DNA from 4 places in the Shewanella sp. Shew256 genome. Region 2 is predicted to be linked to each of the others. Evidence: predicted binding sites of a transcription regulator. Region 2 holds the regulator's gene; each other region holds the start of a gene.
What was found. Region 2 encodes sigma-54, which starts transcription at its own class of promoters, with help from an activator protein. Its sites were predicted from a motif close to GTTGGCACGNNNNTNGNNT; they were not measured.
Positions count from the first base shown of each region.

Region 1: a site for sigma-54 is predicted at 2,545-2,563, ahead of flgF (flagellar basal-body rod protein FlgF). Genes of this name have one in related genera too.
Region 3: a site for sigma-54 is predicted at 4,372-4,390, ahead of B5P39_RS07360 (nitric-oxide reductase large subunit). Genes of this name have one in related genera too.
Region 4: a site for sigma-54 is predicted at 2,790-2,808, ahead of B5P39_RS04570 (DUF1328 domain-containing protein). Genes of this name have one in related genera too.

Region 1 is NZ_NAJR01000007.1:82,390-89,870, forward strand. Features, by position in the region: gene B5P39_RS14420 (flagellar basal body P-ring protein FlgI) at 1-267, opposite strand, end outside; gene flgH (flagellar basal body L-ring protein FlgH) at 279-953, opposite strand; gene flgG (flagellar basal-body rod protein FlgG) at 966-1,754, opposite strand; gene flgF (flagellar basal-body rod protein FlgF) at 1,765-2,508, opposite strand; gene flgE (flagellar hook protein FlgE) at 2,681-4,042, opposite strand; gene flgD (flagellar hook assembly protein FlgD) at 4,105-4,884, opposite strand; gene flgC (flagellar basal body rod protein FlgC) at 4,909-5,325, opposite strand; gene flgB (flagellar basal body rod protein FlgB) at 5,328-5,732, opposite strand; gene B5P39_RS14460 (CheR family methyltransferase) at 5,877-6,716, opposite strand; gene B5P39_RS14465 (chemotaxis protein CheV) at 6,818-7,481, opposite strand, start outside.
Region 2 is NZ_NAJR01000006.1:44,671-52,151, reverse strand. Features, by position in the region: gene B5P39_RS12555 (HPr family phosphocarrier protein) at 1-177, opposite strand, end outside; gene rapZ (RNase adapter RapZ) at 164-1,018, opposite strand; gene ptsN (PTS IIA-like nitrogen regulatory protein PtsN) at 1,015-1,458, opposite strand; gene hpf (ribosome hibernation promoting factor) at 1,461-1,748, opposite strand; gene B5P39_RS12535 (RNA polymerase factor sigma-54) at 1,777-3,252, opposite strand; gene lptB (LPS export ABC transporter ATP-binding protein) at 3,358-4,089, opposite strand; gene lptA (lipopolysaccharide transport periplasmic protein LptA) at 4,086-4,637, opposite strand; gene lptC (LPS export ABC transporter periplasmic protein LptC) at 4,624-5,184, opposite strand; gene kdsC (3-deoxy-manno-octulosonate-8-phosphatase KdsC) at 5,181-5,732, opposite strand; gene B5P39_RS12510 (KpsF/GutQ family sugar-phosphate isomerase) at 5,732-6,709, opposite strand; gene mlaF (phospholipid ABC transporter ATP-binding protein MlaF) at 7,271-7,481, shown strand, end outside.
Region 3 is NZ_NAJR01000003.1:377,171-384,651, reverse strand. Features, by position in the region: gene B5P39_RS07370 (L,D-transpeptidase family protein) at 1-121, opposite strand, end outside; gene norR (nitric oxide reductase transcriptional regulator NorR) at 293-1,849, opposite strand; gene B5P39_RS07360 (nitric-oxide reductase large subunit) at 2,042-4,327, opposite strand; gene B5P39_RS07355 (potassium/proton antiporter) at 4,951-6,675, shown strand; gene B5P39_RS07350 (LpxL/LpxP family Kdo(2)-lipid IV(A) lauroyl/palmitoleoyl acyltransferase) at 6,850-7,481, opposite strand, start outside.
Region 4 is NZ_NAJR01000002.1:387,128-394,608, forward strand. Features, by position in the region: gene B5P39_RS04555 (sigma-54 interaction domain-containing protein) at 1-305, shown strand, start outside; gene B5P39_RS04560 (diacylglycerol kinase family protein) at 399-2,105, opposite strand; gene B5P39_RS04565 (hypothetical protein) at 2,260-2,454, opposite strand; gene B5P39_RS04570 (DUF1328 domain-containing protein) at 2,477-2,638, opposite strand; gene B5P39_RS04575 (DUF6572 domain-containing protein) at 3,044-3,358, opposite strand; gene pfaD (eicosapentaenoate synthase subunit PfaD) at 3,988-5,634, opposite strand; gene B5P39_RS04585 (hotdog fold thioesterase) at 5,763-7,481, opposite strand, start outside.

The sequences.
Region 1 (7,481 bases), on a different contig from region 2:
CGCATGCACCGCCACCACAGCCACGTTCTTAATTTTGGGTCTGAAATTATCGGGCAAGTTAATCCCAAAGTTTTTCAGCATGGTCATAAAGGTTTGTTCGGTGTAACGGGTCTTTTCGCCCGTACCGGGTAAACCGACAACCAAGCCGTAACCAATCAATTGGTTACTACGTACCCCTTGAACATTGGCAATATCTTTAATGCGCTCGGCTTGGCTAGGCAGTGAAAACACCAGCATGGCAACCGCTAAAATCAGTTTCAATTTCATGATACGACTCCTTAGAAGGGCCACCAATCGCTCATAAAGAACTGGCTTAACCAGCCCACTTTTTGCGCTTCGGCGAAGGTACCAGTACCGCTGTATTGAATACGCGCATTGGCCATACGGGTTGAATCGATAGTGTTATCCGGTTTGATATCCTGCGAACGCACAATCCCCGTCACTCGGATAAACTCATCGCCGTTATTGATAGAGATCCATTTTTCGCCGCGCACTACTAAGTTGCCGTTGTTGAGCACTTGCATCACGTTGGCGGAGATACTGCCATCTAAGCTGTTGCTTTGATCGGCATCGGATTCCCGCTTAGTGTTCATGCTGTCTTTGTAACGTAAATCGAGAGGGACCCCGCCAATCGACACATTGCTGCCACCGGCATAAATGGGGTCGAGCGACATGTCAGAACCTTTTTTGATCTGATTACCCGCGCTCTTTTTCGCTTGAGTCGCTTCCTTCAACACGATAGTGATGATGTCACCCACTTTATGGGCGCGAATATCCGAATAGAGACTGGCCGCTTGGCTGTCTTGGTAAATTGACCCTGTCGCGGCAATTTTGGTTGGCGGCGCTTCGGGATATACCGGCGCATAGAAAGGATCATCTGCAATCGGCTTCTTGGGGGTAGAGCTACATGCCGTAAGCAAGAGCGCAGCGGCCAATATAAAATATCTAGCCATGATAATGTGCCTCTATAGATTCTGATTCACATAAGCCAGCATTTGATCGACCGCCGAAATCACTTTGGAGTTCATCTCGTAGATCCGCTGACTTTCAATAAGATTCACCAGCTCTTCGGTCACGTTTACGTTAGAGGTTTCTAACGCGCCTTGACGAATCGCCCCCATACCATCGAGTGATGCTGTGCCTTGGATAGGCGTGCCACTGGCACCGGTTTCGGTGTACAGGTTTTGTCCCATAGGATCTAAACCCGATGGGTTAATAAAGTCGGACATGCTGAGCTGCCCCACCACTTGGTTTTCTGCGGCGCCCGGCGTCTTAACAGAAACCTCACCTTCAGCAGATACGGTAATACTGGTCGCATCTTCAGGAATGGTGATCGCAGGTTGCAGTACATAACCCGAACCTGGCGTTACAATTTGCCCAGTGTCATCTAAGGTAAATTGACCATTACGGGTATAAGCCGTGGTGCCGTCGGGTAACTGCACTTCAAAAAAGCCAGGGCCTTCGATCATCAGATCGAGTGAGTTATCCGTGGTCAACATATTGCCTTGGGTAAACATCTTTTGGGTGGCCACCACTTTGGTACCCGCACCGATATTTAAACCATTTGGCAACTTAGTGTTCGAGGCGCTAATGCCCCCCGCTTGGTTAACAGTTTGATAGAGTAAGTCTTCAAAGACGGCGCGGCTCTTTTTGTAGCCGACGGTGCTGGCGTTCGCGACGTTGTTTGAAATCACCGCAATATCGGTTTGCTGTGCGTCTAAGCCAGTTTTACTAATCCATAAGGCTGGATGCATAATTTATCTCCTAACTAATCCGCATTAATGAAGAAGCCGCGCGGTCGTTTTCTTCCGCGGTTTTCATCATCTTCACTTGCAATTCAAATTGTCGCTGTAGGTCGATTAAGGACACCATCTCATCCACTGGATTGACGTTACTGCCCTCTACAGCACCACTCTCAACAAACACGTTTGGATCGGTTGGCGCCGGATTCCCCGATACCAAACGGAACAACCCATCCTCACCACGCATCATTTGCGCATTGCCAGGATTCACCAGCTTTAATCGCCCCACCTCTTCGATCACTTCCGTTGTCGCGCCCTGAGGACGTACCGAGATAATGCCATCCTGTGAAATGGTGACTTTTTCAATCGGCAACGGTAATACAATCGGCCCCGCATCGCCCATCACAGGATTACCGCGGTCGTTATGCAATAACCCTGTTGAGTCGAAACTTAAGCTTCCTGAACGGGTATAGGCCTCACTACCATCCTTTGCCTGCACTGCGAACCAACCATCACCTTTAATGGCAACGTCAAGATCACGCCCTGTGGTTTTGATGGGGCCTGCTCGAAAATTGGCGGAGGGGGTTTCGACCATGGCAAAAACCCTCGATGGCAATCCTTCACCAAAGGCTTGCATCGATCTGGCTTGCGCCATATCCGACTTAAATCCATCGGTATTGGCGTTAGCTAAGTTGTTGGCACGCAATGCCAACTCATTCATGTTTTGCTTAGCTCCGCTCATGGATATGTAGAGGAATTTGTCCACAGACTGCTCCGTCAAATTTTCAACCTGACAATAGCAAAGCAAGCATCATGCCAATAAAATTAACGGCTAATTTACTGATAAATTGGGAGAAGATTATGAGGGAATAGCTACAAGGCCAAAAGAGGCTAAGTGTTGCCGCCAGCGGCAACACTTAGAAAAGGGAGAAATCAGTTTAACGAATTTGCAGTACAGTTTGTTGCAGGGTGTTGTTCACTTCGAGGGTACGGGAGTTGGCCTGGAAGTTACGTTGCGCCGAAATCAAATCCACCAGCTCAGTCGTTAAGTCGATGTTAGATTGCTCTAACGCCGAAGAACTGATGCTACCGAATGTACCGCTGTTTGGTTCACCCGCAAGCGCAGGACCCGACTCAAGGCTGGCTTTCCATGAAGTATTACCTACTTGGGTCAAACCTTGCTCGTTGGCAAAGCGAACTAAGGCAACGCGGGATAATGGCACGGTTGAACCGTTAGAGTAGCTGGCGGTGATCAAACCATCTTCACCGATTTCAACGTTTGTTAAACGGCCTACTGTCGTACCATCCTGCGTTAATTCGGTTGCCGCAAACGGCGCCGAATACTGAGTCGGTGCATTAAACTTAATGGTCACATCTTGAGTACCATCGGCACCAGGGCCTAACACGCCAGCACCACCCACGCCTAATGCTTCGGTCGTCACGACCGCTGGATCGCTGCCGGTATACACGCCGACAGAGTTAAACTTCAACACTGAACCTTTCCAACCGCCAGTGGTTTGGGCTGTCCCAGTACCATCGGCCGTACCGTCACCATTGGTATCTGTCTGATAAGTCCCCGCAGGGCCAGATACATCCACTTGCTTACCATCAATCGCGTAGTAGGCAACCCAGTTGTTTTCACCGTTGTAAGAGCCGTTATTTGGCTTCACAAAATAGGTGGTCATGATATGCGGCTCACCGAGTGAGTCGTAAATCGTCATCGAGGTCACGCTGTTATAGGTTTTGGAGTCCAGCGGGTCAAAGGCAGCAGGATCGAGTGAACCTTCTTTCGCGTTCAAGTTCATCTGCATAGTCACGTTTTCGGTTTGAACAGGGCTACCAGCAGTATCAGGAATTTGTACTGGCTTAGCGGTGGTTAAACTGACTGATGTCGAGTTACCGTCTTTATCTACAGGGAAGGTTTGTAAATAATTACCAGCTGAATCAACCATATAATTATTTTTGTCGACTTTAAATGCACCAGCACGGGTAAACTGATGATCTAAAGTACCAATCTCTGATGCGGTCACAAAAAAACCGCCCCCTTTGATCGCTAAATCTAAAGAGTTATTGGTTAGCTGCAAACTACCTTGGTGGAATTGCTGCGCCACTTGGCTCGTTGCCACACCACCACCAACGGCAGTTTTAGAGTTAGAGAAAATTGAATTAGCGTAAACATCCGCAAATTCAGCACGCGATTCTTTAAAGCCAATGGTATTAGCATTCGCGATGTTGTTCGCTGTAGTGTTTAAGTCTTTCTGTGCAGCAGAAATGCCACTCAATGCAATGTTAAACGACATAATTCACCTCTACATTTCACTCAATTCAATTAAGGACTCAGGTCCAACTTAATACTGACAAATTAGGTTTCTGATACCGCGAGTACATCAGAGAGCTTAATACCTGCACCACCGCGAAGATTCAGAATCGCCCCAGTGCTTGCAGTGCCTAACGAAACACTGGTCACATGGGCATAGGTCGAGACGGCAAGCTCTTGAGATTTACCATCGACAAGTCCACTGGCCTTAATGGTGTAATTACCGGCACTGACAGGCTCGCCATTCTTATTCAGGCCATCCCATGTCACAGGGATGTTGCCGCCATCACTGCCATCGATGTTAAAGGTACTGACCACTTGGCCTTTATCATCCAGTACACGCACGTTAATCACAGGAATTTTATCTGGCGTACTCACCACACCACTCAAGGTAGGGCTTTCGGTCGACACATTGCCGGTATCGGTTGGGATCAATACCTTACGTCCAACTAATCCCGATGCTTGCAGCGCCTGACTCGAGGTCATCACACTGTTTAAATTGACGATTTCATCGTTAAGCTTCGAAATACCATCCACGGTCGAAAAGGATGCCATTTGCGCAATCATCTGATCGTTGTCGACGGGCTTAAACGGATCCTGCATCGACAACTGCTGACTGAGTAACGAGAAAAAATCTTCCTGTGTCAGCTGCTGGCTCTTGGCTTCAGGGACAATGGATTCGCTAGGCAAACGGATGCCATCTAAAAAAGGATTGCCCGTTGATGTACTCGTTGTGCTCGTAGTATTAGTCGCCACCGTATTCGATTGACTCTTAGTTTGAGTCGTCTGAGCCGAGGTCTGGCTAAGTTGGTTAATGAGGCTCACAGCTTACCTCCTAAATAGCGCATATTATTTACCCATCCCAAGTGTTTGTTGCAGCATAGATTTTGCGGCTTCAGCGACTTGAACATTCATCTGATATGAGCGAGAGGCAGAAATCATATCCGCCATTTCTTCCATGACATTCACATTCGGCTTGTAGATAAAGCCATCCGCATCCGCCATCGGGTGATCCGGCGAATACTCTTTTAATAGGGGTTTATCACTCTCAACTATGCCTTTTACCGCCACACCTTGAGAGGCTTGTTGCTGACTTTGCGCCTTGGCCATTTCCGCTTCAAAAATCGGATGACGAGAGCGGTAAGTTTTATCTATGCTGCTGGAAACGGAGTCGGCGTTGGCAATGTTACTCGCGGTGGTATTGAGGCGGACAGACTGAGCTGACATGCCAGAACCCGCCACATCAAAAATACTAAATAAACTCATGATCAATCCCCTCTCAACGCTTTCTTCATGCCACTAAACTTACTGTCCAAAAATCCTAGAGACATTTGATATTCAAGCGCATTTTGCATAAATGCCGACTGTTCCTGTTGAATATCAACAGTATTGCCATCCCCAGTATCTGGCTGATTTGGCACACGGAACTTCACGTATTGTCCCGTTAATTGTGCAAGGCCAAAATGCTGCTCATCGCCTGTCATCTCAAGGCTATTGCGCTGCTGTTGCTGGGTTTTAGCAACATTTAAGGCCGCAGAAAAATCGACGTCACGGGCTTTATAATGTGGCGTATCGGCGTTTGCGATATTGCTAGAAATCACTTCGGCACGCTCAGCACGGATCCCCAACGTAAATTGGTGTACCCCTAATGCCTTATCAAAACTAATCGCCATAAAATTGCCTCCATCGTGACTCTCACGGGAACAAAGCAATTCATGTGCCAAAAAGTAATAACTAATCGAAATGTGTAGATATGAGGTTTTGCGAGGTAAAAAATTACCGACTAATGTCGGTAATTTTTATTTAATATCATTTAATTAGGTTTTCTTCTGGTAATAAATACCAGGGTTGCAACGCACCATGTCAAACTCATCTGTCAGGCCCGCAATGGATTCTGACGCACCGAGAAAAAGTATGCCCTTCGGATTTAATGCGGCAGCAAATTGCCGCAAAATTTTTGCTTTTGCCTCAGGGGCAAAATAGATCAGCACATTTCGGCAGAAAATAATGTCGAACTTGCCTAGCAAAGTGTAACTCTCAAGCAGATTGTGGGCGCGAAAATTGACTAAACGCTTAACGTTGTCCTTTACCCGCATGTTGCCAGAGGGCAAAGCATCAAAAAACTGGCGCTTACGTTCCTCCGATAGGCCACGTGCCAATGCCAAACTGTCGTACTCGGCATTTTTGCAACGTTCCAACATCGAAGGCGAAAGATCGGTCGCTTGAATTGAAGCGCCTCCCGGCAAAGCTCCCGGCTTCTTCTGTTGATATTCTAAAATCGTCATTGCCAACGAATAAGGCTCTTGGCCAGAAGAACAGGCAGCCGACCATATCTTTAATGGACGGCCCAACTTACTGTATTCAGGTAGCAATACATTGCCTAGTAACTCAAACGGATAGCGGTCACGGAACCAAAGCGTTTCATTGGTCGTCATCGCATCAATGACTTCCGCCCGCAACGCGCGCTCCGTTGGCTTCATCGAATGTTTCACCACATCGGATAACGAAGGCAGATTATATTTGCCCATCAAAGGCGCGAGACGGCTACGCACTAGGTACTGTTTATTTTCCCCCAGTACGATGCCGCTGTGTTGTTCTAAGAACAACCTAAATTGATTATATTCGGCTTCTGCGAGTGATTTGTCAGGCACATTCACGTCCTAGATCCTATAGCAAGCACCCAAATAAGTGCCAACAATCATGTAATAAGGGCTAGATTATAGCGTAAAGCACCACTAGGCACTAACCCACACTTTCACTACAAACTTAAATGCTTGTTCACTGCCGCAGCTAATTCGTCTGGGTTGAATTTAGCGATAAAATCATTAGCGCCTACTTTTTGTACCATAGCCTGATTAAACACGCCGCTTAACGAGGTATGTAGTACAACCTTGATATGCTTAAGCTTTGGATCGTCACGGATCTCAGCCGTTAAGGTATAACCATCCATTTCTGGCATTTCAATATCCGAGATAATCAGCGGGATTTCCTCGGCAACATTGTTCATTTCACCCGCAATAGCTTTTAACTTATCGAGCGCTTCACGGCCATCTTTTGCCGTATCAATCTGTAAGTTTAACGACTCTAGCGCGCGAATAATTTGTTTACGAGCCACCGCCGAATCATCAATCACCATAATATGGTAATGCTGACTTCTATCGATTGTCAGTTGCTCATTCACTTCTTCACTGATTGCGGTTTTGACTGGTGAAATTTCATCTAGGATCTTTTCAACATCAAGAATTTCAACTAGTTCACCTTCGATTTCAGTGACTGCAGTTAAGTAGGAATAGCGACCAGCCCCTTGTGGTGGCGGCATAATGGCTTCCCAATTCATGTTGATGATACGTTCAACTGAACTGACTAAGAAACCTTGTACGCTGCGGTTATATTCTGAAATGATGATAAAGCAATTTTCAGTG
Region 2 (7,481 bases):
CATGCCCGTCTCGAGCATGAGTAAACCCAATACACTGGCGGCAGAGGCCTGTTTTTCACCTTGGATCAGCGTAATGCTGGCATCAAACTCAGAAGCAAGCACTACGAGCTTTGTGGCGGCGCGGGCATGTAAGCCGAGTTTATTGCAGATGGTGACTTGGCGCTCAAGTTTTGGCATGGCTCAACTCTCGATGGCGCGCATTGACTTTATGTTTGCCATTACTAAAACGTTTAGCTAGTTGCTCAGCTACATAGACTGAGCGGTGTTGGCCACCTGTGCAACCAATCGCAATCGTGAGATAGCTACGATTATTGCGCTCTAAATGGGGCAACCAGGTTTCGAGCAAATTCTCGATTTGCCAGATGAACTTATTCACCAGTGGCTGGCGATTTAAAAACTCCGCTACGGGTTCATCTAAACCGGTGAGAGGTCTAAGCTCCGGTTCCCAATGGGGATTTGGCAAAAAGCGCACATCAAACATAAAGTCAGCTTCGGTCGGCATACCATGCTTAAAACCGAAGGACTCGAAGTTGATCACCAGTTCCTTATCGACACTGCCAAGGAGTATTTGCCGCACTTGGTCGCTGAGTTCATAGATATTCAGATTCGAGGTATCTATATAGTGATCCATCTGCTGTGACAGCGGCTCGAGCAATTTGCCTTCAAGCTTGATGGCTTCTTGCAGTGACACTCGGCTCTTAGATAAGGGATGTAAGCGCCGCGTTTCACTGTAGCGTTTGAGCAACACTTTATCGCTGGAGTTTAAGAAGAAGCTGGTGAGTTCAGTGCCCGTAGGCAGGCTGGCAAGCTGTTTAACCAGCACTTTGTCTTGCTCTGGTAAATTGCGCACGTCAACACTGATAGCAACGAGATCGTTACTGCCTTTGAGCTGTTCAAGCAAACTGCCAATCAAAGGCAAAGGCAAATTATCGACACAATAGTAGCCGAGATCTTCAAGCACTCTAAGTGCGACCGATTTGCCTGAGCCTGAACGCCCTGACACTATGACCAGTTTCATCCAATGATTACCTGATAGAGTTCCGTTTCATCATGCGTCTTGCGCAATTGTTTTAATATTTGCTTGTCACTGAGCTTTTCAGCCATGCAGGACAAAGTGCTTAAGTGCTGTTGACATTGGTCAGCAGGCACCAGCAGCGCAAATAAAATGTCGACAGGTTGTTTATCGATAGCATCAAAGGCTATCGGCTCCTCACATTTCACCAATATGGCTATGGGTTGTGTTATATCGGTTAATCGACCATGTGGAATGGCGATGCCGTTACCTATACCTGTGCTCCCCATCTTTTCGCGCGCCACTAGGCTTTCGAAGATCTCTTGAGATGAGAGGGTGGGGTACTGGGCAGCGGCTAAGTCGCTGATAAGTTCCAGTACCTTTTTCTTACTGCCCGGAGTGGCGCAGGTCGTGCATTCCGGCCGCAGTATGGTACGAAGTTCCATTGCTAGTGTTTTGTTAACTTCTCTTTGTGTTTAATAACCTGACGATCAAGCTTGTCGATCAGGACGTCTATGGCAGCATACATATCTGCATGCTCTGAAGTCGCGAAGACTTCACCACCGGTGAGGTTGATTCTCGCTTCGGCAATTTGTTGCATTTTCTCAACATTGAGCACAACGTGCACATTATTGATCTGTTCGAAATGACGTTCAAGTTTTGAAAACTTTTCCTCAACATAAGCCCGTAACGATTCAGTAATCTCGATATGGTGTCCACTCAGGTTTATTTGCATATAAACGTCCTCCGATTTCCATTTTAGGCTATAAACTTTTACGCTGATTGGAAGGGGGAATAAGCATCGCTTCTCTGTACTTCGCAATGGTTCTGCGCGCAACGTTAATTCCCTGTTCTGCCAGAAGCTGTGCCATCTTGCTGTCGCTTAATGGTTTTTTCTGGTTTTCCGCTGCAACCAGTTTCTTAATGAAGGCTCTGATTGCCGTGGATGAGCACTCACCGCCATCATCAGTCCCGACGTGGCTTGAGAAGAAATATTTTAGTTCAAAAAGTCCCTTTGGGGTATGCATGTATTTTTGCGTCGTCACCCGTGAAATGGTGGACTCATGCATCTCTACCGCCTCGGCGATATCGTTCAGGACCATAGGTTTCATGGCTTCTTCACCGTATTCGAAGAAGCCCTGTTGATATTGCACTATGCAGTTTGCCACCTTGAGCAGTGTTTCGTTACGGCTTTCAAGGCTTTTGATAAACCACTTGGCCTCTTGCAGATGCCCGCGGATAAATTGGCTATCGGCTTGGCTTTTGGTGCTGCGCGCCATGGCTGCATATTGCTGATTAACATTGATTTTTGGCATGCAATCTGGATTTAACTCGACCACCCAGCGACCGTTTTTCTTCGATACCGACACATCGGGGATGACATATTCTTCATCAACAGGGGTGATGAGCAAACCGGGGCGAGGGTTTAAAGTTTGGATCAGCGCTATGCTGTCCCTTAACTCGTCCTCTTTAAGTTTGGTCTTACGCATCAACAACCTAAAGTCGCGGGCAGCGATCAGATCTAAATGATCTTTGATCAGCATACGGGCGTTTTCGAGGTGTGGGGTATCCGGCGAAAAATGGGAGAGTTGGATAAGCAGACATTCGCTTAAATCCCTTGCGGCGACACCAACGGGATCGAAGTGTTGAATACGCTTGAGCACGGCTTCGACTTCATCCAGTTCTATCTCTGGATTGCCCATGGCCTCGAGGATATCTTCAGTACTTTGAGTGAGATAACCTTGATCGTCGATGGCATCAATAATCGCGGTGGCGATGGCTAAATCGGTTTCAGAGAAGGGCGTGAGGTTTTTTTGCCATTCTAAATGTTCGTACAGGCCTTCACTGGTTTCCCCTTGGAAGGGCATGTCATCTTCACGGCTGGCGCCAGAACCTGAGTTTGGCGAGGCGGTAAAGACTTCATCCCAAGTAGTATCCATGGGCAGTTCTTCGGGCAGGGATTCTTTGGTCAGCGACTCGGCAATGTCCACGGTGGAATTGTCTTGTTCCTGTGGCTGGGCCGTCGTTTCGCTAAAGTCGGTATCGGCGATATCTTGCTTACGTTCGGTAGGCGCGTCGAACTGCTCCTCTTCCAGCTCGAGAAGAGGATTAGAGTCTAAGGCTTGCTGGATCTCTTGCTGCAGTTCCAATGACGACAATTGCAACAGACGAATGGCCTGTTGGAGTTGTGGCGTCATGGTTAACTGTTGACCCAGTTTGAGCTGGAGTGACGCTTTCATGTTACCGCTGATCCCTACGTTATTATTTTGAATTTAGGCCGCTTGTTATCATATTGATGGCGCTTATAAGCCAAAATTCAAGGCTAATTGGCTCTGTTTAAGTAACTATAGCCTGAATTGTTCACCTAAGTACACAGCCCTAACTTGCTGATTGTCTAAGATCTCTGCGGGAGTTCCTTCGGCAATCAGGTTTCCGTGACTGACAATGTAGGCATGTTCACAGACGTCTAAGGTCTCGCGTACATTGTGGTCTGTGATCAGTACCCCAAGGCCTCGGCTCTTGAGTTGTTCGATGATTTTCTTGATATCGATAACCGAAATCGGGTCGACACCGGCGAAGGGTTCATCGAGCAGAATAAACTTGGGATTGGCCGCTAAGGCGCGGGCAATTTCGACGCGGCGACGTTCACCGCCCGATAACGACATGCCTTGGCTATCGCGAATATGGGTGATATGGAACTCTTCGAGCAGATGTTCCAGCTCTTCTTCGCGTTGATCGCGATTGAGCTCTTTACGGGTTTGCAGTACTGCCATGATATTGTCGTGCACGGTCAGCTTGCGAAAGATACTGGCTTCCTGTGGCAGGTAACCAATGCCTTTACGGGCGCGCAGGTGCATGGGATCGGCGGTTAAATCATCATCGTCGATAAAGATATGGCCTTTATCGCTTTTGACTAAGCCCACGACCATGTAAAAGGTGGTGGTTTTACCTGCGCCGTTTGGGCCGAGTAAGCCGACGACTTGACCCGTTTTCACCGTCAGGCTGACATCTTTCACAACCTGACGACTCTTATAACTCTTAGCGAGATTCTGTGCTTTTAAGGTGATTTGGGTCATTTAGAGTCCTGTTTTTTCACAGGTTTGTCCGCGGGCTGGTTCTTGATCTCTTCCTGATAGTTATCAGGTTGAATAATGGTAATCACGCGATCATCACCGCTACCCGTACTTTCAGCGATCAATTTTTGCTGAATAATATCGTAACGGATGAGGTTACCCGTCACTTGGCTACCCGCTTGGTCTAGGCTCGCTGAGCCCGTCAAAGTTAGGGTGCGGGTCGCCATTTCGTAGCGAATTTCTTTCGCGCTCGCTGAAGCTGGGCGTCCATCGTCGAGGATCTGGCTATACGTCGCAGGATTACCGGTTGCCACTAAAATCTTGCTGTTTTCCCCTTCGGCAGAAAATGCACGTAGTTGATCTGCATGGATTTTGATCGATCCTTGGGTGACTTCAACCGGACCGAAGAAAATGATCTGGTTGTTTTTAATGTCCGCAGTTTGGCTAACGGCTTTAATTTTCACTTCTTGCTGTAAGTCACCAACCTTGGCGAAGGCGCTCATGCTGGTGATTAGCATTAGGCCGGCAAGTAATATGTTATTTTGCTTCATAGGTTCCTACTACCTGACTGGTCAATTGCACTTCCTGCGCGTTAAGGTCGGCATAAAGGCCTTGCCCTTGAATATTAAAATCTTTCCCTGTGACGTAAATGATGCGGTCAGAGGTCATTATCATAGTGTTGAGATCGAGTTCTAAAAAACTGGTGGACAATGTCTGTATGGGTTCACCAGGGCTGATGGCATCGATAATAACATTATTTTCTAATACAACCTTGCCGGTATCTTTGTTGAGTCGACCTTGATCGGCTCGGATCTGCCATTTTGCTTTACCTTGGTCGGGATAGACAAGATAAACGGGCTCAGTAAAGTCGGTTTGGTTTTTCAGCTCATAGTGTTCCATGTGCTTTGCCGTGACGCGACTGTTAACTTGCCCTTGCTCATTAAACTCAATGCTGCGCAGATCTTCGATAATGTAATCGGGTCTGTCACTGACGTTCAAGCTGTCATCCGTATCGCCACCGCGTTTTTGCTGCACTTGCCAATATAGCACCAGCGCAGTACCAAAAAAGGCGATAATGGCGAGGGTCACACGACTCATATGCTCATCCCATGGGCGGAAGTGAACTTATTTTGGCTCAGCAAGAGCAGATCCGTGAGTTCCCTGAGTGCGCCATGTCCACCATTCAAGTGAGTCACAAAATGGGCATGTTGACGGACATAGGGATGACCATCGGCAACACAGACGGCCAAGCCGACCACATTCATCACCGGCAAGTCGACAATATCATCACCGATATAGGCGACTTCTTCTGGGGTGACATTGTAGAGCGACAGCAGCTCTTCATAGGGAACGAATTTATTATCCACGCCCTGATAAATATGCGTCACACCCAGAGCCGTCATGCGGTTTTCGACAATTTTAGACTGACGGCCAGTGATGACCGCCAGATTAAAACCACTGGTCAATAATGAGCGCACGCCATAACCATCGCGGGTGTGGAAGGCTTTGAGTTCTTCCCCTGAGTTGCTCAAATAAATGCGGCCGTCGGAAAACACCCCGTCCACATCGCAGATCAGCAGTTTAATTTTTTGCGCCCTTTGCCAAACATCGTCGCTGATGGGGCCATAAAAACCTTGCTGTGGCATTAAATCACTCCCGCTTTAACCATATCGAGCATATTGAGGGCTCCGACAGGATGATGTTCTTTATCTATCACTATCAGGCCGTTGATATTTTTGGAATCCATCACTTGCAGCGCCTGCGCCGCTAAAACGTTTTCAGTAATTGTGACACAGTTTCGCGTCATCACATCGGCAATCGGCGTGGTGCGTAGGTTGACTTGGGCATCGATAACGCGGCGCAGGTCGCCGTCGGTAAAGATACCCACGAGTTTGTTTTGTTCATCGATAACCGCAGTCATGCCAAGGCCTTTCTTGGAGATCTCATACAGGGCATCGGTGATGCAGATATCGTGTTTAACCAGTGGTAAATCATCGCCGCTGTGCATCACGTTGCTGACTTTAAGCAGCAGCTTACGGCCTAAGGCACCGCCCGGATGGGACATGGCGAAATCTTCCCGGGTAAAGCCTTTGGCTTGCAGCAGCGCAATGGCGATGGCATCGCCCATGACTAAGGTTGCCGTGGTGCTGGAGGTTGGCGCAAGCCCAAGCGGGCAGGCTTCCTCAGGTACTTCAATACATAAATGAATTTTAGAGAGACGCGCCATGGTGGATTCTGGCTTGCCAGTCATGGCAATCACAGGGATGGCTTTACGCTGGATAACTGGCATCAGCGCGAGGATTTCGCTCGACTCGCCCGAGTTTGAAATCGCAAGAATCACATCATTGTCAGAGAGCACGCCTAGGTCACCATGGCTGGCTTCGCCTGGATGGACAAAAAACGCTGGGGTGCCTGTGCTGGCGAGGGTGGCCGAGATTTTATTGCCAATGTGGCCTGATTTCCCCATCCCCATCACGATCACTTTGCCGGTGCAGTTGAGAATTAACTCGCAGGCTTGGGCAAATTCAACGGAATCGACATATTGATAAAGATTGTCGAGGGCCGATTTTTCAATATCGATGACTTTACAGCCCCACTGGCGTAATTGTGATTGGTCTACCATGTCTATCTCTCTTCTTGCATTGTCTTTGTCGCCCCGTTCTGGGATTGGAATAGCACAATTTGGTACGCGATAAAGATGATAAAATTAACGGCTTCTTACTCGGAGTAGCGTCTTATTGTTCTGCCCTTGCCTATAGGGTTTGAGGCAATAGGGTAGGATAACCTGTTTAGCGATTGAATGCCTTGAGCAAAATCATCGTCTTGGTTGTTTTGTGCTGCCACTTTTATTGCTATGGCCGCCATGATAACCAGTTTGACATTCAATATGGCTTTTGAGTTAAGTTGTCTTGCCTAGTTCAGTGTTATTTCGCTTATCTTATTAGCCTTAACTAAACAATCCTGCTGATTAATCAACAAGGATGAAAACATTAAGTAACACTTTATCTTCACAGAGCGAAAACTTAGGGCGCATTCTCGCTGGAAATGAGGCAAATTGAAAGTATCGCAGGACGATAGTGTCGATTCTGTTGTAGGTTAAAGCGCAATTACGTACAATTTGCGGCTCTTCGATTGGTCTGGGCAGGAAGCGTAGGCCACCTCTTTTCAAATATCGGAATCAAGCATGACTCAAGAACAAACGCCGTTGGTTGAGATCCGTCATTTGGGCTTCAGCCGTGGCCAGCGTGTCATATATGAAGATATTAGCCTGTCTATCCCTCGGGGCAAAGTCACCGCCATTATGGGCCCCAGTGGTATAGGTAAAACCACTTTGCTTAAGCTTATCGGTGGCCAATTAACGCCCGATAGCGGCCAAGTGTTGTTCGATGGTCAGG
Region 3 (7,481 bases), on a different contig from region 2:
AATACAGGTTCTCGCCAACTAACCGACTCTTCGAAGACGGTAAAGGGTATTCCGTTGCTAAAGCGGAAAGACTCGGAAAAACCAGAGTCAATAATAAAGCTGTGGTGCGAAGCATACTCATAAGCGGATACTACGATTCCTGTTAATAAAATAACCTGTTTTACGCGGCTTTTTCTTCCCAAAACAGGGCGGCAAATTGTCGGGCAAAGTGCACTGGCGCGCGAAGCTCGCATCCTTCCTTATTTTGGCCATTATTTCAACTGAAATATGATCCGTACGGCGTATTTATCACTTATTTTAGCCTTAAGCGTTTTGCGAGACGATGCAAATTGCCTGGGTCGAGTCCTAAGGCTCTGGCCGAGGCGGCCCAATTGCCATGATGCGCCGTGAGCACTTGCTGGATATAGTCACGCTGAAAGGTGTCGGTCGCTTGGGCTAAACTGACGCCTTCCAACGGGCGAAGCTGTGTTTCGTTTACGCTTAAACTTGTCGATGCGCTTGTTTCTAAAGGACTTTGTTTAAACGGTAAATCAAAATGTTGTGGCGCTATGGTGCAGCAGCCATCCTGTGCCGAGACTCGCGCCAGTACGGTCGCCCTGTGAATGGCGTGCTCGAGCTCGCGCACATTGCCCGGCCAGGTATATTGATTGAGCAAGATTAAGCTACTGGGACTGAAATTAAGCTGTTTCATCCCAAGCTTTTGCCTATATCGCTCGGCAAAGAATCCGCTCAACAAGGTGATGTCCTGCTCGCGCTCGCGCAGTGGCGGCACCAGCAGGGGAAACACGCTCAACCTATGGTAGAGATCGGCCCTAAAGCGGCCAGCCAGCACTTCCGTTTTCAGATCCTTATTGGTGGCGGCAATGATACGCACATCGACTTTAAGACTGCGATCATCCCCCACTTTTTGAATATCGCCATATTGTAATACCCGCAGCAACTTGGCCTGAAGCGTGAGCGGAAGCTCGCCAATCTCGTCTAGAAAGAGTGTGCCCTTATCGGCCATTTCAAACTTGCCACTGCGATGGCTAATGGCGCCGGTGAACGCGCCTTTGATATGGCCAAAGAGTTCGCTCTCGGCAACCGATTCAGGAAGCGCCGCGCAATTGAGATAGACCAAGGGTTTGTGCTGTCTCGAGGATTTTTGATGGATTGCCTGGGCGACTAATTCTTTGCCCGTTCCTGTTTCGCCTAAAATCAGTACGTTAAGGTCGCTATGGGCAACGACTTCAATCTCCCGATTCAAGCTTTGCATCTGGGGCGAGTTACCTATGATTTCAGCATCGTGGTTAAGGTTCGGGCTCTTTTCCTGCACATGGGTCGAGTGGCTATTGAGTGCCATGCGCTCCAGTTTTTCAACCAGCAGGGCATTGCTTAAGGATGCGGCGGCAATCGCACTTAAGCTGCGCAGCTCAGTATTGCTGAATTGATCGAACTGCAGGGGATTAAAGGCATCGATAGTCACGGCGCCGATAAGCTGTTCGTCGGCAAATAAGGGCAGTCCGATACAGGCATGAACCTTCAATGCCCCGGTTTGATTGGGGATCAAGCCATCGTAGGGATCGGCAAGTTCACTGTCGGCGGGAAAGCGCACTATATCCCCCGCCCGGGCAATGGCCTCAAGCCTTGGATGTTCATTCAGGATAAAGCGTCTGCCGAGCACATCCTCGTTCAAACCGTCGATAGCCAGCGGGGTAAAATAGTGTCCATGGAAGGTCAGTAGCGCTGCCGCGTCACAGTGCAGGTTAGCTCTCACCGTATCGAGCAAGCGTGAGAAGCGGTCTCTGTGGGCTAAACCAGAGGTGATATCCAGTGCGATACGGGTAAGGTCAGTTTGACTTAGGGCCATAAAAACTCCTGCAGCGAGGTTCCCCTGATTTATAGCATTGATTGTTATATTGACACAGGTTGTTTAGACACTGCTAACCGTTAATGCGGTAAGGCTATAAAAGCGTGGTAAACGATAAACGGCGCAGGCCATCACACTAAGCAACCAAGGTGCCTAAACGGCACCTTGGTCAGACAGGATTAATCGCTGTGGTTAGTGATTTGTTTGTAAGACTTCCTGTTGCACTTTGGCCGGTTTATTCAGGGCTTTTCTGATCAAATCGATTAAGAAGGCGCCCATTAAGAGACCGCCGATGCTGAAGATGACATCCCCAAACATGCGCATCCAAACCAGCCTTTCAACCAGTGGACTATGGATCACTTCTGGCGAGCGGGCGAACCAATATCCATGGTCGATGACGGCAAAAAACTGTGTAATCCCCACGGGCAATAACGACATGAACACCATAGCCGCTAGGCCAATGTTGAGGCTCCAGAAGGCGCCTTTGAGCATTTTGTCATTCCACTGAATATTGCCGGTGAGGCCCCGCAGACAGAAGAGCATCAAGCCCATGCCCAGCATACCGTACACGCCCATAAAGGCGGCGTGACCGTGGGTGGCCGTGGTGTTTAGTCCTTGAATGTAGTAGAGCGAGATAGGTGGATTGATTAAGAAGCCCAGCATACCTGCACCGACTAAGTTCCAAAACGCAGTCGCCACAAAGAACATAATCGCCCAGTGATAACGTTGCATCCAGCCACTGGCTTTGCGCAGACGGTAGGTTTCCATCGCTTCAAAACCAATTATGGCGAGGGGGACGACTTCTAAGGCGGAGAAGATGGCGCCCCAAGCGATCACTGAGGTGGGTGTGCCAGTAAAGTAGAGGTGGTGTAGGGTGCCAATCAAACCTCCTGTTAAGAAGATCACTGTTGTGAATAACACCGCACCGTTGGCACTGCGACCGCGGATTAACCCTAAACGTACCAACATCAAGGCGATAACGGCGGTGGCAAAGGTTTCGAAGAAGCCTTCAACCCACAGGTGTACAACCCACCAACGCCAATATTCTGCAATCGCTAAGTTGGCGTGTTTACCCATAAAGAGGCCGGCGCCATAGAACAAGCCAATCGCCACACAGGAGGCATAGAGTACCCAAATTACAGGGCGCATCTCGCCTTGCACTTTGAGGGCGGGTTTGATGGCGGCGGTGACTAAGGCTAGCCATATCAATAATCCGACGAGGAGTAGGATTTGCCATACTCGGCCAAGATCTATGTATTCATATCCTTGATGACCAAAGAGGAAATTCATATCGAGGTCAAAATACTGCTGCACCCCAATCCATTCGCCGGCCATCGAGCCAAGCACCACGACGACTAAGGCTACCCAGAGTACGTTAACGCCGAGACGTTGATATTTAGGTTCATAACCCGATAAGGCGGGAGCAATATACAGCCCTGTGCCTAACCAGGCCGTGGCTATCCAAAATACTGCTAATTGGGTGTGCCAAGTACGAGTCACTGAGTAGGGGAGTATTTCCGAAATAGGTAAGCCGTAAAACTCTTGGCCTTCAACCGCATAGTGGGCCGTGATCCCGCCGAGTAAAATTTGCAGTAAAAACAGACCAATTGCTGTGATGAAGTATTTGCCGACGGCTTTTTGTGAGGCGGTGGGTTTAGTGAAAAACAGCGGATCTTGCTCCGAGGGCTTGGGCAGACTTTCATGCTTGCCGCTCGCATGGTGCCAGATCAATCCGCCAATCCCCGCAATTAAGGTCACAATACTGAGTATCGACCAGACGATATTATCCGAGGTCGGTGTATTGCCTAGTTGGGGATCGAAGGGCCAGTTATTGGTGTAGGTATAGGGTGCATCCGGGCGTTCTGTGATTGCCGCCCAGGCTCCCCAAAAGAGGAACGCATTGAGTTGTTCGCGGCGCGCTAGATCGGGCACAGTGCCTTCTTTCATGGCGTATTGTTCACGAAGGCTGCTGAGTTCTGGATCGCTCCCAAACAGGGATAAATAATGCTGCTCGACCTTATCTATCGCTTCGATACGAGTGCTAGACAAGCGAATAAGCACTGTGCCATCGGCCTGTGGCTCGACGCTGTTATGGCGTAAATCTTCCCTTAAGGCTTGTTCAAGCCCGGCTTTTTGCTGGGCACTTAATTGGGTGAACGGTGTTTGATATTGCTGCTCTGCGCGAATATCGAGCCAAGCTTCGGCTTCTCTGTGTAACCAGTCGGCGGTCCAATCGGGGGCAACATAAGAGCCATGTCCCCAAACCGACCCCAGTTGATGGCCGCCCATGGAGCGCCAGACCAATTGACCTTGTTCGATATCATTTTCGCTAAACACAACCTGACCATTTGCATCGGTAAATGCAGTGGGGATCGGCGGTTTTTCCCGATAAATTTCACTGCCTATGCTCAGCAGCACAGTGAATGAAGCAATCAGCACAACTAACAGTGCGATAGCGGTGAGTTTTTGTTTGCTCATAAGTCTCCTTGATGCAACGTCATTTTGATACGTTTCACCTGCTATTGCGTAATACGTGCCAAGCCTTTTTGTTGTTGAAAATAAAGAAGAATATAAATTTCACTCTATGCTTGATTGTCTTTTTGATACTGAATATTGATTGTTGATATGACAGTGATTGTCTTTATGACATCTTTAGAGGCTTGTATGTCGATAACACAATGGAAAAGGTGATTTTATCTATGCTTTCAAGTTATTGCAGAGTTTAACTGGACTTAAGCCGACTTTTAGCGAATACAGCATATTTTTATATGGTTATCCTCGCGATTTTGGCGGTATACAGTGAGTTTATATGGAATGCTATTTTTAAATATATTGATAAATAAAGATTTTATCTTGTTTATGAGCTTGAGTTTATGTTCGGTAGGTGTTTATGGTTGTACTGGTTTTTATGTAAAAGTTAGTCAAAATGGCCTTTCACTGAGGATTTGGATGTAGATGTTTGAAATTTAATATTTAAAACTCCATTAATTTGCATTTTTTATGCTAGTATAGAAACACAAAAAATTTTCAATTGAGTCATTTTTAATCTGGGTGATTTCTTTATCGTTTAACTAAACACTCTTGTATTTAAGGAGGCATGTGTGGATGCAGATTCCATCAATAGTTTTTTTCTGATCGGTGCCTTGCTTGCCGCTGTGAGTGTTTTGTTAAGTCCCGTGTCTTCGCGCTTGGGTATCCCTATCTTATTAATTTTCCTCGCAGTAGGGATTTTAGCCGGGGAGGATGGTCCCGGCGGTATTCTGTTTGACGACTACTCAACCGCTTATCTTGTCAGTAACTTAGCCTTAGCCATTATCTTGCTCGATGGCGGTATGCGCACGCGGGTCGCGAGCTTTAGGGTGGCACTGTGGCCGGCATTGTCGCTGGCGACCTTTGGGGTCGCTATCACCACTAGTATCACGGGCGTAATGGCCGCATGGTTATTTGACTTACACTGGTTGCAAGGCTTGCTGGTGGGGGCAATTGTCGGCTCCACTGATGCGGCGGCGGTATTCTCGCTATTAAAGGGCCGTAGCCTTAACGAGCGTGTTGGCGCGACGCTGGAAATCGAATCGGGCAGTAACGACCCAATGGCGGTGTTTTTAACCGTGACCCTGATTGCCATCCTCGCTAATGTGGACGCCGAGTTATCCGTAAGCTTTATGCTGATAAGCTTTATCAAGCAGTTTGGCTTGGGGATTTTCCTCGGTCTTGGCGGCGGTTGGCTGCTGTGGAAGTTGGTGAATCTAAGCAAGCTTGCCGAAGGCTTGTATTCGATTTTAGTGCTCAGTGGCGGTCTGATGATTTATGCCGCCTCGAACAAACTCGGCGGTAGCGGCATTCTGTCGATTTATCTCGTCGGTCTTTTCCTCGGCAACAAGCCTACCCGTGGTCGCCATTCCATCCTAAACGTATTGGATGGCATGACTTGGGTTAGCCAAATCGGTATGTTCCTCGTATTAGGGCTGCTGCTCACACCGTCTGACTTGTTGGATATTTGGTTACCGGGCTTAGCGTTAGCCTTTGGGATGATCCTGTTTGCCAGACCGTTAGCCGTATGGCTCAGCTTGCTGCCCTTTAAGAGCTTTAGCAGCCGTGACCGCTGGTTTATTTCTTGGGTCGGATTGCGTGGCGCCGTGCCGATTATTTTAGCGGTATTCCCTATGATGGCGGGATTACCGGGGGCGCAGTTGTACTTTAACTTGGCATTCTTCGTGGTATTAGTGTCACTGCTAGTACAAGGGGCGTCCCTCACCACGGCGGCACGTTTAGCTAAGGTTGAGTTGCCACCTAAGCCGTTGCCGATTTCACGCTCTGGGGTTGAAATTTACCCTAGCAGCGAGTGGGAAGTGTTTGTGTACCATCTGAGTGAAAACAAATGGTGTATCGGCGAACCGCTTAAACGCCTCTCAATGCCAGATGGAACAAGGATTGCGGCGGTATTTCGCCATAATACACTGTTGCACCCATCGGGCAGTACCTGCCTCGAAGCGGGGGACATTTTGTGTGTGCTTGGGCAAGAGAAGAGCCTAGAAGCCTTAAGTAACCTCTTTAGTCAGGCACCCGAAACCAAGGAAGTGCCACGTTTCTTCGGTGACTTCTTTATCGATACCGAGGTTAAGCTGCTGGATCTGGCGCCGATTTATGGTCTGGAGTTAGATGAAGCAACCGGCGATATGACGGTCGCAGATTTAGTGGCGGCAGAATTAGGCTCGCATCCGGTACTTGGTGATCAGTTCCTATGGCAGTCACTGCATTGGGTAGTTGCAGGACTCAATGAAGGCAAAGTCACCAATGTGGGTATTCGCTTACCGGCAGAGGCTTAATCAGTGCTTAAGCCTGCTATGCAGGGCTTAACAGGAAATGATGCTTAGGGTTTCAAGCCCTCAACCCTCAACTATGCCTTAAACCGAAAGTTCTAAGATAAAAAATGCCAAGCAATTTCTTGGCATTTTTTTATCCGCTTTTAAGCACTTATTTCAAACAGATAGAACGAAAGCTTATTTATATAAGGACTTGTCCGTTGGATCTGGGCGAGTCTTAAAGCGGCGGTGAAGCCACATATATTGGGCGCGATTTCTATCGATAATCCCTTCGATAATTTTGTTACCGCGAATGGCGTCGGCTAGCTCATCTTCACCGGGGAAGTTCTCGAGCGGCGGCATAATCTCAATATGGTAACCCTTATCACCTTCGGTGCGCTCCACAAAGAAGGGCAGCACTTTGGCCTTGCCGAGTTTAGCCAGTGTGGTGGCACCGGTAATGGTCGCAGCATCGGGCACGGCATAGAAGGGAATAAACACCGCACTCGAACGCCCAAAATCCTGATCGGCGGTATACCAAATCACATCGGGATTGCGTAAACAACGCACCATCTGGCGTAGATCGCGTTTCGGCACTAAGGCTTTGTTTGAGCGTAAGCGGCCTTTGACCTGTAGGTATTCCATCACCGGATTGTTGTGTGGACGGTACACCCCAACACCGGGTTGGAATTGACCAAAAATACGCGCGCCCATTTCCAGTGGTAAGCAGTGCACGGCAAATAGAATCACCCCATGGCCGGCATTCAAGGTGTCTTGCACGTATTCTTTGCCGGTGATCTGCATATGTTGTTGGATTTTTTCATCGGTCC
Region 4 (7,481 bases), on a different contig from region 2:
TTCTGGCGGACCATGAGATTACTCCTGAGCATTTACAGCTTACGCCCAGTTTGGAAAAAGAGGCCACTGCGGAGGAAAATGTAGTGATCCCCCAAGGTATGCGCCTTGAGGAGCTGGAAAAAATCGCCATTTACCAAGCGCTTGAAACGAGTCAGGGCAATAAGACCGACACCGCCGAGCAGCTTGGGATCAGCGTTAAAACCCTCTATAACAAGCTCAGTAAATATGAGCAGGAGTCAGACGCTCAAACCGTTGTTGCTGATTCCGTTAGCGAAGATTCCGTTAGCAATAGCGTCGCCAAGTAGTAACCTACATTAAATGCCTGAAAATAAGCTAATGCATTGATTCAGCTTTGATTCATAGTTGATTCAGAGTTGATTCTGAATGTGTTAGCTTATTTATGACTCTGACTGCGGTTCATCATTTTGCGCTTGATAGGGCACAAACACCTTTAAAGAGGCGGGCAGGATATCGATATTGAGTTCCTCCGGCTCACAAATCTCGCCATCAATCACATACTTGCATGGGGGCTGACTGCTGAGCTTCACCTTTTTCGCGTGGGCGTGTTTCACTTTACCCGTGTTGCCCGTGCTGCCCGTGTTGCTCGTGGCCGCAGAGTCGCTATTGGCGGCCTCTTTAATCCAGCCGGTAAAAGCCAGTTCAGCCAGACTGATAAGCTGTTCATTCGGCTCATTATTTGAATCTAACCAAGTGATATCCAACAAGCCGTCGGTCATATTGGGCTCGCCCTTACCTTGGGCGAGTAAGCTGGTAAAAGGTGCGGCATTGGCAACCACTAGGCTGTGGGTTTGCACTGTCATTGGGGCTTGGTCATCTAAAGTCAGCTGCAACTCGAGGTTGGTGTCGGTGTTCACCGCGCGCCACAAACCATCGAGGTAGGCGAGTTGGCCGAGGGCATTTTTACGCTCGCGGCTCGCCGACTCAATCATTTGTTGCTCAAACCCAATGCCGACCAGCAGTAACACCAGCCGCTCATTGCAACGCGCCGTGTCTATAGTCTGTGTCTGGCCTTGGATAATATTATCAAGGGCTTGGGAGACGGCATTGAGCTTACTGCTTAAACCAAAGAGGGCGTGTGACAGGGCATTGGTGGTGCCTAGCGGGATAATGCCTAAGGTGATATCGCTGTCGATAATCTCCGCCGCGACCTCAGTGACTGTGCCATCACCCCCGCAAGCGATGATGATATCGGCTCCCTGAAGCCGTGCTTTTTTCGCTTGGGTTTGGGCGCTAATCTCAGGTGTGGTGAGCGCTAACTGCACCTCAAAATAACGTGTCAGCTCAGTGCAAATTTGTTCGCCATGACTCTGCCATTTACCCGCGCCAGAGACGGGATTAGCGATAATCCAGGCTCGCTTATGTAGTTTGATTTCCCCTTGAGTGTACATTTGCTCCAGCGCTTTAAGTTGCCAGCGATTTAACCCTGCGGTTTTACGAATGTTTTTAATCTGTTGCAGCACCTCGGCAAAACTGAGTTCGGGGCGACGGCATACAAGATAAGCGGCCAGCACCATCACGGAACGCCCGCGGCCGAGCGCGCAGTGGATTAATACCCGCTTTTGGGCGCGCACTTGGCGATGTAACCAGTTAATCGCCTGATTTAATTGGGCGCTAGTCGGTACACTGTGGTCAAGAATAGGGATATTCAGATAGTCGATATGCTCCTCATACAGGGACACATCGAGGCCGTCGAATTCGGCGGTGACATCTAAAATGGCGTTAATGCCATAACGATTCAGTTTAGGTAGATCGGCAGCGCTTAAGCGGCTACCCAAGTACAGATATTTATCAATGGCTTGCATTGAAGGCACGCTATCCCGGCGCCGTGCCCAGAGATTATAGAGTCGGCATCCTAATAAAAATGGAATAAAGCCCCAACGAATATACCAAGGGATGGATCCATCCTGACGTTTTCTAAAAATACTGGCGAGATTAAACCAATAGGCCGAGCCGACAAGGGCGAGGGATAGGCAGGTCCATGCCCAAATAAAGGTGAGAATGGGAGAGTGCCCTGTTATGGCAAAATAGCCAAATAACAGCGCTCCGAACAGATAGAAATACTTAATGTGGATCCTACTCAGCATTGGCATCTCCTCCATCAATAAACGGCGAGCCTCAGGGAAACCCACTTTATCGTAACCAATGTCTGTCGAGATAAAGTGACTCGGTGGTATTCACTTGAACTGTGGTTCCCCTGATAGGCTCGTTTGCGGGACTCACTACTCTCCGTTATCCGTCCTAGCAGCGAGTATCTTTCGCTTTAACGCCTTCTTTCAGTTCTTCACAGGCATCTTCAATCGCATTGCCGGTATCAGTGATGGCTTCATCGATTTTTTCGCCTGCATCCTCGGCGTGGTTGTCGCTACAGGCTGACAGCCCAAAGGTTAATAATAAGGCTAAAAATGCTGTGGTAATCATGGTCATAGGTTTCATATCGATTCTCCTTTTATCCAATTTAAGCGCGTGGTGCCTTGCCCAGCAGGGAAATCACAAGTAATACAATAAATAGGAAGAAAATAATCTTTGCGATCCCCGCTGCGGCGCCAGCGATCCCCGTAAATCCAAACAGTCCGGCGATAATGGCCACAACCAGAAACATTAAGGTCCAACCTAACATAGCCACCTCCTTTGTCTTATTTCGGTTTTTCGGTCTTCTTCACTCTGCACATATACGTCGAGCGAGCTAGTTACTGGGTGAGTTGAATAAGCTAGGTTACGTCTTACATCCCGTTATTACTCAATCTCGCAATAAACTCACAAAGGATATATTGCGAGCTTAATGCCAACTTTGAAGTTATTTGCTAATGCACTGATTATTGTTGTAATTTTTAAATGCTGTATTGGCGGGAGTATTGGCAGATATAAGTGTGATAGGCAATTTTTACCTACGATTCGGTAAGAGTTGCAGTGAGGAAATAGAGGGAAGCAGCATAAAAAAGCCGATAGCTTTTGAGTATCGGCTTAGATTAAGGTATCGATTGCAAAATTGAGAATACGACTACAGTTAAGTGATACTATTTGGCTAAGTGAAAACCTGATAACCAAACTGAATTCCTACTTGATTAATGATGTCTGTGCATTGTGATAGGAACCGCGTAGCTAATGCTGTTGGCTCATATTTGCACATAATATTAATTTTAAACTCTCTTCCACGTGAATCTGGATAGCTTTCAAATACCTCGCCAGACTCGAGAAAAGTCAAGTAGATATTAATCTTTTCCTGAAGGAGCAAGAGATGCTTATCATCCCATTCCAAATGATCTGAGATTGTTAGCACGACGACACCTTCATTATCTATTCCAATGGCGTCAATTGAATCTTGATCTTCTATGCTCATAGATATTCAACTCTAATGGATTACGGCAAATCTCACCTTCAACAATTTGAAGTGGCAAAGCTCAATGTTATGATTTTATTGTTTATTTTTAGTTGTGACTCATTTCTATCAGAGCCGGGGCATCAGTTCAGTTCTTTGGGTTTTGTATAACGAATTGTTTGTAATGTATTGAATATTAAGGCTCGATAATAAGGATTATTTGAAATAATGTACAAAACGATACTTTTGAATGATAAAAATCCTTATTAACAAACCATGCTTTATATAAAGTTTTGGGACGATTGCATTTATCAAGGTCTCCCACCCAATTTTAAATCTTGCCTCATGTATTGGATTGATTGTAGATAAGTGTTGCAGGCGAGCGTTGTCGCGCTACGTTCTGTGACAAGAGTGACCATCGGAAAAAGGGATTTTTCCGTTGAGCCCCCAAGGATGGGTTTACGGCGTGCCACTGAAGTGGCAATGCAGAGCGGAAACGGAACTCCAATCGGTTTTTGGCATTATGTATTCGATTGATTGATAGCAACCATGCCGAGCGGAAGTTGACCCATAAATGAATCAAAAATTGAAGTCAAAAAAAGCGGGTTAAGTTTTCACTTAACCCGCTCAATAAAGTTTACCAAAGCGAATTAGCAGCGTTGCAGTGGTTTCCAGCGTTGCAAGCTGACCGGAATACTTACCCCTTGGGATAACAACAGGTTAATCCGTGCTTGGTAGGCTGCGCCTTGCATTAAATGTTTAGCTAAATCGACCGCATTGCGCTCGCGGTAATCATCTAAATAACTGCCTTTAGCCCAGGCATTAAAGGCGCCGAGGGCTGGGCCTGCCCAAATCTGATAATCCATTTCGCGGCCAACTTCACCCGTGTTTGACCAGCGGCTCGAAAGACCTAAATACCAACGGAAAATCAGTGCCATTTTGCGTTTAGGATTGTCCAGTGCGCGCTCAATTTGCTTAGGATCGCGCTCATTAAAGTGCGCCACAGTGCCTGCCCAAATCTCATCTAACGAGGCGCGAAACACTTGCTCTTCCAGCTTTTGTCTTTCCTCTGTCGGGATCGCCTCAATCGAGTCATAGCGGGTGTAAATCTCATAGAGTTTATTGGCACGCATCGGGAATAGGGTACCGCGCTTAACCACTTGTAACTTAACGCCCATTTCGAACATATCGGCGGCGGGCGCCATAGTCACATCGGCCATTTCGGTGGTGGCGAGTAACTTACGGGTATGTTCGCTGGCTCCCGCCTCAACACAGGCTTGGTTGATTGAGCCGGTGACAATATAGGCCGCGCCCATATTGAAGGTCGCCAGCGCCGCATCTGGCGTGCCGATACCCCCACCTGCGCCCACACGGATCGGCGTCTTGTACTGGTACTTGGCTTGAATGGTATCTTTGAGCGCCAAAATGGTCGGCAATAACGTGACCAGAGGACGATTGTCGGTGTGACCGCCTGAGTCGGCTTCGGCGGTAATGTCATCGGCCATAGGGACAGATTGCGCCATTAGCATTTGGTCTTCGCTGATAAGCCCTTCGTTCACTAATTGCTGCAGCATCTTAGTGGGGGCTGGCTCCATAAACTTGGTTGCCACCTCGGTACGGCTGATTTTAGCAATCACTTTATTGCCAATCACAATCTCGCCGTTGGCGTCGCGACTCAGGCCTGCGGCGCGGTAATAGACGATTTGCGGCGTTAAGCCCAAGAAAGCCGAGGCCTCAACCGTACGCACTTGATGCTTGAGGAAGAGTTCGACACTGCCACGCTCAAGCGCTGGCTCGCTCGGGCTGTGGATCAAGTTAAAGGCGTAGGGGCCATTGGGCAATGCCGTTTGAATGCGTTTAATCGCGGCTTCAACGCGAGATGGAATTAACCCTGCCGCGCCAAAGGAGCACAAAATGCCCGCCTGACCTAAGGCGATAACTAACTCTTCCGAGGCAATGCCGTTGGCCATGGCGCCCGCGTAATAGGCGTATTTCACCCCATGCACGCGGCGAAAATTACTGTCGCCCAAGCTTTGGGTGCCAAGGGCGGGGGCGAAGGCACTCACAGGATGCAAACCATTGCTTTTGTGTAAGCTATTGCTGGGTTCTACAAGACCCACCACCTCGGCGCTTTGGGCTATGCCTAGGCCTTTCTCGGCATGATTGACTAAGTAACAGGCTTGATTGAGATCTTTAAGTTTTTTGCCAAGGGAATCGATATCGAAACTGATGGCGGCTTCATCAACCTGCCATGGCCAAGGACTGAGCTTATTATTATCGAGTGTGGTATTCGTCATTTGGGCTATTCACTTTTAGGTGTTTGGGGCCTGAATTTGTTTGCCGCAGTGGGGTTATTTCCTTGCACTGCGGCTGTTGTGTACTGTTTAAGCTAACTGTTGTTAATGCCGCAAGTTAGGCGCTAGCGCTATGCCTCTTCGATGCAGATTGCGATATCGGTTACCTCATAAATGCGCAGGCCATCCTTACTCAGGTTGGCATCGCCCTTGATGATGCGTTTACCGTCTTTATCTTCAATGCTGGTGATATGCACATCCAGCGACATCTGTTTGTTTAATGGATTAATTTGACCGCGATACTTCCATTTAATTTCTGACAGAATTTGGCCAAATTTCGGATTATTGAAACCTGCACCTAGGTCTTGGTTTATGGCATAGGTTTGCAGTAATTCGATAATCGCCTCGACACCTAGGGAGCCTGGCATTACAGGATCCTGATGGAAATGGAACTGGAAGAACCAATCGCTCGGGTCAATAGTGCGCTCGGCGTACAAGTATCCCAGACCCTTCTTACCGCCAGTTTTGACAATCTCGGCCTTATCGATAAAGTTCAGCTGACCACCCGCGAGGCGGTAGTGTGGCTTGCCCTGAGGCGCCACAAAACTGCGGCCATTTTTATCTAACAGATTGATTTGGCTGTCGGCTTTAATACCGCGCTCAATATGCCAGGCTTGGGTAATTTTACCATTGTCGATACCCAACTGGTTTTTAAGCGCATCGGCCTTAAAGTAACCGAAAACCGCATTACCACGGTAGAAAGGCTCGCCATCGCAGCTCAGTTCGAAACTAAAGTTTTGAATGATATTGCTGCCAGCAATCACGGTGGATAGCAGGCGCGAATCGTTGACTATGGTCTTACCGCGTAAATCCACTTCGCGCAGTAACTTGCCACTGCCGTCGAGGTTGCGGAAGAATAATTCCTGCCCCGGGAAGCCTAAGGTCGTGCCCATATAACCCGAGATAAAGCCATTGGGCTGCAATGAGATTTCCATCAGCACAGAGTAAGGCATCACACTTGGGTGGCTGTTTTTAGCGTAATACCACGCGTTGCAGGGCACTTCATACTCGGCAATACAGGAGGATGGCTTTTTCAGCTCGCCACGTTTGCCCTCAATGGCCACCACTCGGGTGGTGAGTTGCAGATCGCCGCAGGGCGTGCGCGGCGGGATTAAACCACGGTAAATACTAAAATCGGGGCCGAAGCAGTTTTCAATATCGCCGGTGGCAAACTCAAACAAATGGTAAGGCGTAAACGGCAGGGTGTCGGGCACGCGGTTGGCGTACTTAGAGCCTGCTGGCGCAATCGGCGCGCTCACATGCTTAAGCGGCACAACGCCTTTATTCTCGGGAGCTGAAACATCTGGGATTTGCGCCATCAGTGGCGCTTGTTCCGCTTGGTTGTCGATATTTGCTGCTTGGGCATCATTACTCTGTAAAGAACTGCTTTGCGAAGAGCAGCCCTGTGAAGAATGGCTTTGCGAATAGCGGGTGCAATCTGCTTCTTCTTTAATCATCACCCCGAGGTTTTGGAAATCCACCACCACTTTGCCATTGAGTAGGATATCGATATTCGCTTTGGCATAGGGGCGAGGACTCATGCCAATTTCGATGACTTCCATGCGATAGGTGAGTGTGCCAGATTGTGGCAATACTTGACCGCGGCAGCGTACTTTTTGCGATGCGTTTTCAAGGGGTTGGAAACGACCGTTAGTCACCCCAAGGTGCATACCAATATGCAACATAAAGAATTGCAGTAACTGACCACAACCTTCGGCCATGAGGGATCCGGCCATCACTTGGTCGCCCTTAAAATGGCAAGGGAAATACCAATGGTCGGGGGCTAATTG